Regions from separate parts of the Paenibacillus sp. FSL R7-0313 genome, predicted to be linked through region 2. Evidence: a T-box and tRNA genes for the amino acid it is inferred to sense, from the RefSeq annotation. Region 2 holds a T-box; the other holds one or more tRNA genes.

Region 1 (4,216 bases), 1.3 Mb from region 2:
TTCTGCTTGCAGAATGAACGCGAAAGTTTGAAACAAGCCTTGGCTTGAATCGGCTGGAGCACAAATGAGATTTTTAATCTCGTCAGATTCAAAATGAGCTTATCGCTCTTTTCAATACTTTATTGGAGAGTTTGATCCTGGCTCAGGACGAACGCTGGCGGCATGCCTAATACATGCAAGTCGAGCGGACTTGAAGAGAAGCTTGCTTCTCTGATGGTTAGCGGCGGACGGGTGAGTAACACGTAGGCAACCTGCCCTCAAGTTTGGGACAACTACCGGAAACGGTAGCTAATACCGAATAATTGTTTTCTTCGCCTGAAGGAAACTGGAAAGACGGAGCAATCTGTCACTTGGGGATGGGCCTGCGGCGCATTAGCTAGTTGGTGGGGTAACGGCTCACCAAGGCGACGATGCGTAGCCGACCTGAGAGGGTGATCGGCCACACTGGGACTGAGACACGGCCCAGACTCCTACGGGAGGCAGCAGTAGGGAATCTTCCGCAATGGGCGAAAGCCTGACGGAGCAATGCCGCGTGAGTGATGAAGGTTTTCGGATCGTAAAGCTCTGTTGCCAGGGAAGAACGCTTGGGAGAGTAACTGCTCTCAAGGTGACGGTACCTGAGAAGAAAGCCCCGGCTAACTACGTGCCAGCAGCCGCGGTAATACGTAGGGGGCAAGCGTTGTCCGGAATTATTGGGCGTAAAGCGCGCGCAGGCGGTCATTTAAGTCTGGTGTTTAATCCCGGGGCTCAACCCCGGATCGCACTGGAAACTGGGTGACTTGAGTGCAGAAGAGGAGAGTGGAATTCCACGTGTAGCGGTGAAATGCGTAGATATGTGGAGGAACACCAGTGGCGAAGGCGACTCTCTGGGCTGTAACTGACGCTGAGGCGCGAAAGCGTGGGGAGCAAACAGGATTAGATACCCTGGTAGTCCACGCCGTAAACGATGAGTGCTAGGTGTTAGGGGTTTCGATACCCTTGGTGCCGAAGTTAACACATTAAGCACTCCGCCTGGGGAGTACGGTCGCAAGACTGAAACTCAAAGGAATTGACGGGGACCCGCACAAGCAGTGGAGTATGTGGTTTAATTCGAAGCAACGCGAAGAACCTTACCAGGTCTTGACATCTGAATGACCGGTGCAGAGATGTACCTTTTCTTCGGAACATTCAAGACAGGTGGTGCATGGTTGTCGTCAGCTCGTGTCGTGAGATGTTGGGTTAAGTCCCGCAACGAGCGCAACCCTTATATTTAGTTGCCAGCATTTCGGATGGGCACTCTAGATAGACTGCCGGTGACAAACCGGAGGAAGGTGGGGATGACGTCAAATCATCATGCCCCTTATGACCTGGGCTACACACGTACTACAATGGCCGGTACAACGGGCTGCGAAATCGCGAGATGGAGCCAATCCCAACAAAGCCGGTCTCAGTTCGGATTGCAGGCTGCAACTCGCCTGCATGAAGTCGGAATTGCTAGTAATCGCGGATCAGCATGCCGCGGTGAATACGTTCCCGGGTCTTGTACACACCGCCCGTCACACCACGAGAGTTTATAACACCCGAAGTCGGTGGGGTAACCGCAAGGAGCCAGCCGCCGAAGGTGGGATAGATGATTGGGGTGAAGTCGTAACAAGGTAGCCGTATCGGAAGGTGCGGCTGGATCACCTCCTTTCTATGGAGAATCGTTTCCTGCAACGGAAACATTCAAATATGCAGGTTCTCAGAACCTGCAACAGCGATTCATTTCGGTCCGTCACTTCGGTGTGGATGAAATGAAGAGCACAAGCAACTCACTCGTTGCTCAGTTTTGAGAGCTCAAACTCTCAAACGTTTGGTGGCGATAGCGAAGGGGTTCCACACGTTCCCATCCCGAACACGACCGTTAAGCCCTTCAGCGTCAATGGTACTTGGACCGCAGGGTCCTGGGAGAGTAGAACGCCGCCAAGCGTAACCCATTTTGGGTTCAAATAGTATATGTAATGTGGGCCCTTAGCTCAGTTGGTTAGAGCGCACCTCTGATAAGGGTGAGGCCGGTGGTTCGAGTCCACCAGGGCCCACCATCTATACCTTTAAACTTTATATGGGGCCATAGCTCAGCTGGGAGAGCGCCTGCCTTGCAAGCAGGAGGTCAGCGGTTCGATCCCGCTTGGCTCCACCAAAAATGATTTACAAGTTTGTTCTTTGAAAACTAGATATCGAAACGAAACAAACGCGAATTAGAACATTCCTTTTTAGCTGAACTTGTGTTAAACAAGTTTCAATAAAAACGGTAGTCAAATTGCTTTTGTGATGGTATCGGGTGAGAGTGACTTTTGGATTTGGACGCAGTCCAAACCAAGGGAAGCGAGCGACCGAAACCGGAACAAAATGGTTAAGCTACTAAGAGCACACGGAGGATGCCTAGGCGCTAGGAGCCGATGAAGGACGTGGCGAACAACGAAACTGCCTCGGGGAGCTGTAAGCAAGCTTTGATCCGGGGGTGTCCGAATGGGGAAACCCAGCTGGGGTAATTTCCAGTTACACCTAACTGAATACATAGGTTAGTGTGAGGCATACCAGGGGAACTGAAACATCTAAGTACCCTGAGGAAGAGAAAACAATAGTGATTCCGTCAGTAGCGGCGAGCGAACGCGGAGAAGCCCAAACCAGAGAGCTTGCTCTTTGGGGTTGTGGGACGTCTCACATGGAGTTACAAAGGAACCGGTTAAGCGAAGAGGTCTGGAAAGGCCCGCCAAAGAAGGTAAAAGCCCTGTAGTTGAAAGTCTGTTCCCTCCGAGACGGATCCCGAGTAGTGCGGGGCACGTGAAACCCCGTATGAATCCGGCAGGACCATCTGCCAAGGCTAAATACTTCCTAGCGACCGATAGTGAAGCAGTACCGTGAGGGAAAGGTGAAAAGCACCCCGGAAGGGGAGTGAAATAGAACCTGAAACCGTGTGCTTACAAAAAGTCAGAGCCCGTTTTAGGGGTGATGGCGTGCCTTTTGTAGAATGAACCGGCGAGTTACGTTCCCGTGCAAGGTTAAGGTGAAGAGCCGGAGCCGCAGCGAAAGCGAGTCTGAATAGGGCGACTGAGTACGTGGACGTAGACCCGAAACCGGGTGATCTACCCCTGTCCAGGGTGAAGGTGCGGTAACACGCACTGGAGGCCCGAACCCACGCATGTTGAAAAATGCGGGGATGAGGTGGGGGTAGCGGAGAAATTCCAATCGAACTCGGAGATAGCTGGTTCTCCCCGAAATAGCTTTAGGGCTAGCCTCGGAAAACAGAGTCGTGGAGGTAGAGCACTGATTGGGTGCGGGGCCCGCAAGGGTTACCAAGCTCAGTCAAACTCCGAATGCCATAGACTTACTTCCGGGAGTCAGACAGTGAGTGCTAAGATCCATTGTCAAAAGGGAAACAGCCCAGACCATCAGCTAAGGTCCCCAAGTGTGTGTTAAGTGGGAAAGGATGTGGAGTTGCACAGACAACCAGGATGTTGGCTTAGAAGCAGCCACCATTGAAAGAGTGCGTAATAGCTCACTGGTCGAGTGACTCTGCGCCGAAAATGTAACGGGGCTAAACACACCACCGAAGCTATGGCTTGATGCTTTGCATCAGGGGTAGGGGAGCGTTGTATAAGGGTTGAAGGTGTACCGTAAGGAGCGCTGGACATTATACAAGTGAGAATGCCGGTATGAGTAACGAAAAGATCAGTGAGAATCTGATCCGCCGAAAGCCTAAGGGTTCCTGAGGAAGGCTCGTCCGCTCAGGGTAAGTCGGGACCTAAGGCGAGGCCGAAAGGCGTAGTCGAAGGACAACAGGTCGAAATTCCTGTACCACCGTAAGCCGTTATGAGCAATGGGGGGACGCAGTAGGGTAGTGACGCGGACTGATGGATGTCCGTCTAAGCAGTGAGGCTGATGTGTAGGCAAATCCGCACATTGTAAGGCTGAGCTGTGATGGGGAGCGAAAATTGTAGTAGCGAAGGTCATGATCTCACACTGCCAAGAAAAGCCTCTAGCCAGGTGATGGTGCCCGTACCGCAAACCGACACAGGTAGGCGAGAAGAGTATTCTAAGGCGCGCGGAAGAACTCTCGTTAAGGAACTCGGCAAAATGACCCCGTAACTTCGGGAGAAGGGGTGCCCCGGTAGTGTGAATAGCACGAGGGGGCCGCAGTGAAAAGGCCCAAGCGACTGTTTAGCAAAAACACAGGTCTGTGCGAAGCCGTAAGGCG
Region 2 (4,216 bases):
ACGTTACCTTTGGATTTGGACATCTTCTGTCCGTTCTCATCAAGAACGTGTCCTGTAGCCATAACTGCTTTGTAAGGCGCTTTGCCTGTCAAAAGGGTAGAAACCGCAAGTAAGCTGTAGAACCAGCCACGTGTCTGGTCAATCCCCTCACAGATCATATCAGCAGGATACTGCTGTTCGAATACTTCTTTATTTTCAAATGGATAGTGCTGCTGGGCAAACGGCATGGAGCCGCTGTCGAACCAGACATCGATCACTTCCGGTGTACGTTTCATTTCATATTTGCCACAAGAGCTCATGACTTTAACGTCATCCACATATGGTTTATGCAATTCAAGATTCTCAGGCACATCACCTACCGCACGGGCACGCAATTCTGCAATACTGTGTGGAGCAAATTGTTCGCCAGTCTCCTCGCACACCCAGATGTTCAGCGGAGTTCCCCAATAACGATCACGGCTGATATTCCAATCCACCAGATCCTCAAGGAATTTCCCGAAGCGACCTTCACGAACGTGACCGGGGTACCAATCCACTTCACTGTTGTTGGCAATCAATTGGTCCTTGATGGCTGTTGTTTGGATAAACCAGCTATCCATTGCATAGTACAGAAGCGGTGTATCACAACGCCAGCAGAATGGGTAGCTGTGCTCATATTTTTCTTTGCTGAACAAACGTCCATGCTCAGACAGATATCTTACGATATCAATATCACAATCCTTCACGAAACGTCCGGCAAAGTCAGTAACCTCAGCGACAAATTTACCTTCCAAGTCCACCATGTTCACAAAGCTGATCCCATTCTCACGGCATACCCGGTAGTCATCTTCACCATGGGCAGGAGCCATGTGTACGATACCCGTACCACTTGCATCCGTTACAAAGCTTGCACCCAGAATGATGTTGGCTTTCTCAGCCTGTACGTAGTTGAACGGAGGATCATACGTTTTGCCAACCAGATCGGCACCTTTCAGTGCACCGATGATCTCATACTCACCCTTGGCATCTTTCATCACTTTTTCAACCAGATTGGTTGCCATGATGTACACTTCATCACCTTGACGAACACGGGAGTAGTCCATATCCGGATTCACGGCAAGTGCAACGTGTGAAGGCAGTGTCCAAGGTGTTGTCGTCCAAGCCAGTACAAATTCTCCGCTGTCATTCAGTTTGAATTTCGCTGTAGCACTCAGATCTTTGACGTCTTTGTACCCTTGTGCAACTTCATGGGAACTCAGTGTTGTCTGACAAGACGGACAATACGGGCTCACACGGTGACCACGATACAGCAGTCCTTTCTCGTGGATCGTCGCCAGGATATTCCATACGCTCTCGATGTAGTTGTTATCAAGGGTGATATATGGGTTATCCATATCCGTCCAATATCCGATGCCTTCCGTCAGGTCACGCCATTGTTGCTCGTACTCGAATACGCTCGCTTTACATTCGTTAATGAATTTCTCCACGCCGTAATCTTCGATTTCCCACTTGTGGGAGATGCCGAGCTTCTTCTGTACACCCAGTTCTACAGGCAGACCGTGTGTATCCCAGCCCGCTTTACGAACGACACGGTAACCCTTCATTGTGTTATACCGTCCAACGAAATCCTTGATTACACGTCCCAGTACGTGACCGATATGTGGTTTACCGTTTGCTGTAGGCGGCCCTTCATAAAATACGAAGTTAGGCTTGCCCTCACGATTTTCAATGGATCTTTTGAATGTATTCTCGGTTTTCCATTTATCTAACACGCGTAATTCTCTGGCACGTGCCTTCTCTTTGACGTCAACTCGTTGCATGATGATTATCTTCCCTTTCTTTGGTTGGATTGTGGACCGTCCACAAAAAGCGTTTCAATCCCCCTAAATCCCCCTTGCCAAGGGGGACCCCATAGGCGCTCCGCCCTCTGGACACCCGGGATGGGTTGTCGGTGGGGGATCGGTTGCGCTTATGGGCGAGGGGTGGATGTGCGTAGTGGCGGCCATTTTGCGGCTGTTCCCTGCGTGAACGCCGCATGGCCTTACCGCGAGGCGGGTGTTGCCGGGTGCTTCGCTCCCCCGGCGGGCGGCTCTCTCCTTGAGGTCCCTTCGGGCCTCATGCACGTTCGCCTTTGCAAACCCTGATTGCCGGGTGCTTCGCTTTCCCGGCGGGTGGCTCTCTCCCTGAGGTCCCTTCGGGCCTCATGCACGTTCGCCTTTTTTGGACACAAAAAAGCCCCGTCCCTGGAAAGGGACGAGGCTATACTCGCGTTACCACCCTAATTCTGTTCATCACAAACCACATCCAGGCAAGCCTGGGTATGCTCTGTCATCAACAGCGCTTATGCCCCGCTATACTACCGCAGGGTGCCGTTATAACGTACGGCTTACGGTTCAGCTTACACACGGCAATCAAGATCACCGCTTCAGCGTCACTTCTCCGGGGAGATATTCGGCTATAACTCATCCATTGGTTTGCACCAACCACCAACTCTCTGAGGGATGAGATCATAACGTACTGAACCCGTCATGGAATCACTATTCATTATGAATATAGTTATAGCCTCTTTGCAGACAAAAGTCAACCAGGCGACAGACTAATAAATTTCTTTCATCTCCCGCTCACGGTCACGCACTTCCTGCTCCCGGCTCTCCAGCACTTCCCAACCATCCTGAGTCAACAGTTCAAGCTGCGCTTCAACAAGCGTGCGGAAACGGGCACGATAAATCGATGCCTGCTTTTTCAGTTCTTCCACTTCCAAAGCAATTTTACGTGATTTGCCCAGCGATTCGTTCACGATCCGGTCTGCATTTTTCTCTGCTTCCTTCACGATCAACTGCGCTTCTTTCTTCGCATTGTTCTTCACATCATCAGCAGCTTCCTGCGCAATGATGATCGTTTTGCTAAGCGTCTCTTCAATCGTGGCAAAATGATCCAGCTTTTCCTGAACGGACAGCAACTGATTGCTCAGCTCTTTGTTCTCGCGAATGACGCCTTCGTAATCTTTGATGACTTGATCCAGGAATTCATTGACTTCATCCTCGTCATACCCGCGCAAACGTCGGGAAAATTCCTTGTTGTGTATGTCCAGCGGCGTTAATGGCATGCTGTCCACCTCCTGTTAAAGTTCCTTCCCGTTCAGAGAAGGTTGCAGCATATGGGTACCACCCAAGGGGCCGTATCGTTGATGCCTAACCTTGGCAACGTATACGGAATGCAGGATCAGAATTACATCCTCCAACGTTCATATAAAGCTTTGACTTAATGTATATCGGATACACCGCGTATTTTCTACACCTTTATGATAAACATTTCGACAAGAAAGCGGATTTTCCTGCAACAGACTCAGGCAAATTTGCCGATTTTCACTCGGCAACGCCCTTTTTTGGTCATCCCATCCTGTTCCATAACCTTGAAACGGCCAAATCCCTGAATGGATACGACATCACCCGCTTTTAGCGATTTGGAGGGATCTTCCTCAACTTTCCAGTTCACACGGCAACGACCAGCTTTGATCGGCACCAGCACTTTACTGCGACTAAGCCGATACACATCTGCGCAGATTCCATCCAAACGAAGCGAAGCAACCGTAATGTCCATCGTCTCCAGTTTACTCTCTGACCATCGCATCTGATCCAAAGGAAGTAACTCTGTGAACACATGTAACCGATGCACCTGATTCAGTTGAAGCGATAAAAAAGCGCCGGTTTCCGCCGCCACCACTGTATGGCAACCGTCCTCCAGCACTTGGATATCCCCGATCTTTCCACGTTTCATCCCAAGCCCGAGCAGGGAACCCATATAGTCCCCATGCTCCAGCTCCGAGATTTTCTGATCATCAGACGTGATACTGAGCACCTGCATCCCCATATCCTCATCATCCAGATACATGTAATCAGGTGCAACCAGCGCACGCTTGCGTTCAGCAGCCTCGTAACCACCATCCAGACGAATCTGAACGTCGTTACGGCGATTGGCAAGAGTCTGTAATATAAAAACCTGTCTTGGATCAAGGAAGTCAGTTAGCTTCATGTCATGATACTTACCTGCCCGCTCAACCCAATCCGAAGCTTTATCTACGAAATCCCGCTCATCATGGCTAAAATGTTCGTAAATTTCACCGCTCATCTATGTCACCCTACCCTAATATACAAAATATCGAAGTATGGAGATCAGCCCATTAAGCGCGAGTTGCAGAACGATCAGCGCCACAATCGGGGAAATATCCAGCACACCG

The links. The T-box of region 2 lies ahead of ileS (isoleucine--tRNA ligase). A T-box ahead of a tRNA ligase gene usually reads a tRNA of that ligase, here a tRNA-Ile.
Region 1: it has a tRNA-Ile gene. The T-box ahead of ileS (isoleucine--tRNA ligase) is inferred to sense a tRNA for this amino acid. The anticodon was not compared.

Annotation. Positions count from the first base shown of each region.
Region 1 covers NZ_CP150219.1:2,073,151-2,077,366, forward strand. The annotation lists rRNA gene NSQ38_RS09080 (16S ribosomal RNA) at 120-1,672, shown strand; rRNA gene rrf (5S ribosomal RNA) at 1,831-1,947, shown strand; tRNA gene NSQ38_RS09090 (tRNA-Ile) at 1,984-2,060, shown strand; tRNA gene NSQ38_RS09095 (tRNA-Ala) at 2,083-2,158, shown strand; rRNA gene NSQ38_RS09100 (23S ribosomal RNA) at 2,370-4,216, shown strand, end outside.
Region 2 covers NZ_CP150219.1:3,366,021-3,370,236, reverse strand. The annotation lists gene ileS (isoleucine--tRNA ligase) at 1-1,799, opposite strand, end outside; T-box leader at 2,226-2,518, opposite strand; gene NSQ38_RS14730 (DivIVA domain-containing protein) at 2,576-3,085, opposite strand; gene NSQ38_RS14725 (YlmH/Sll1252 family protein) at 3,325-4,107, opposite strand; gene NSQ38_RS14720 (YggT family protein) at 4,123-4,216, opposite strand, start outside.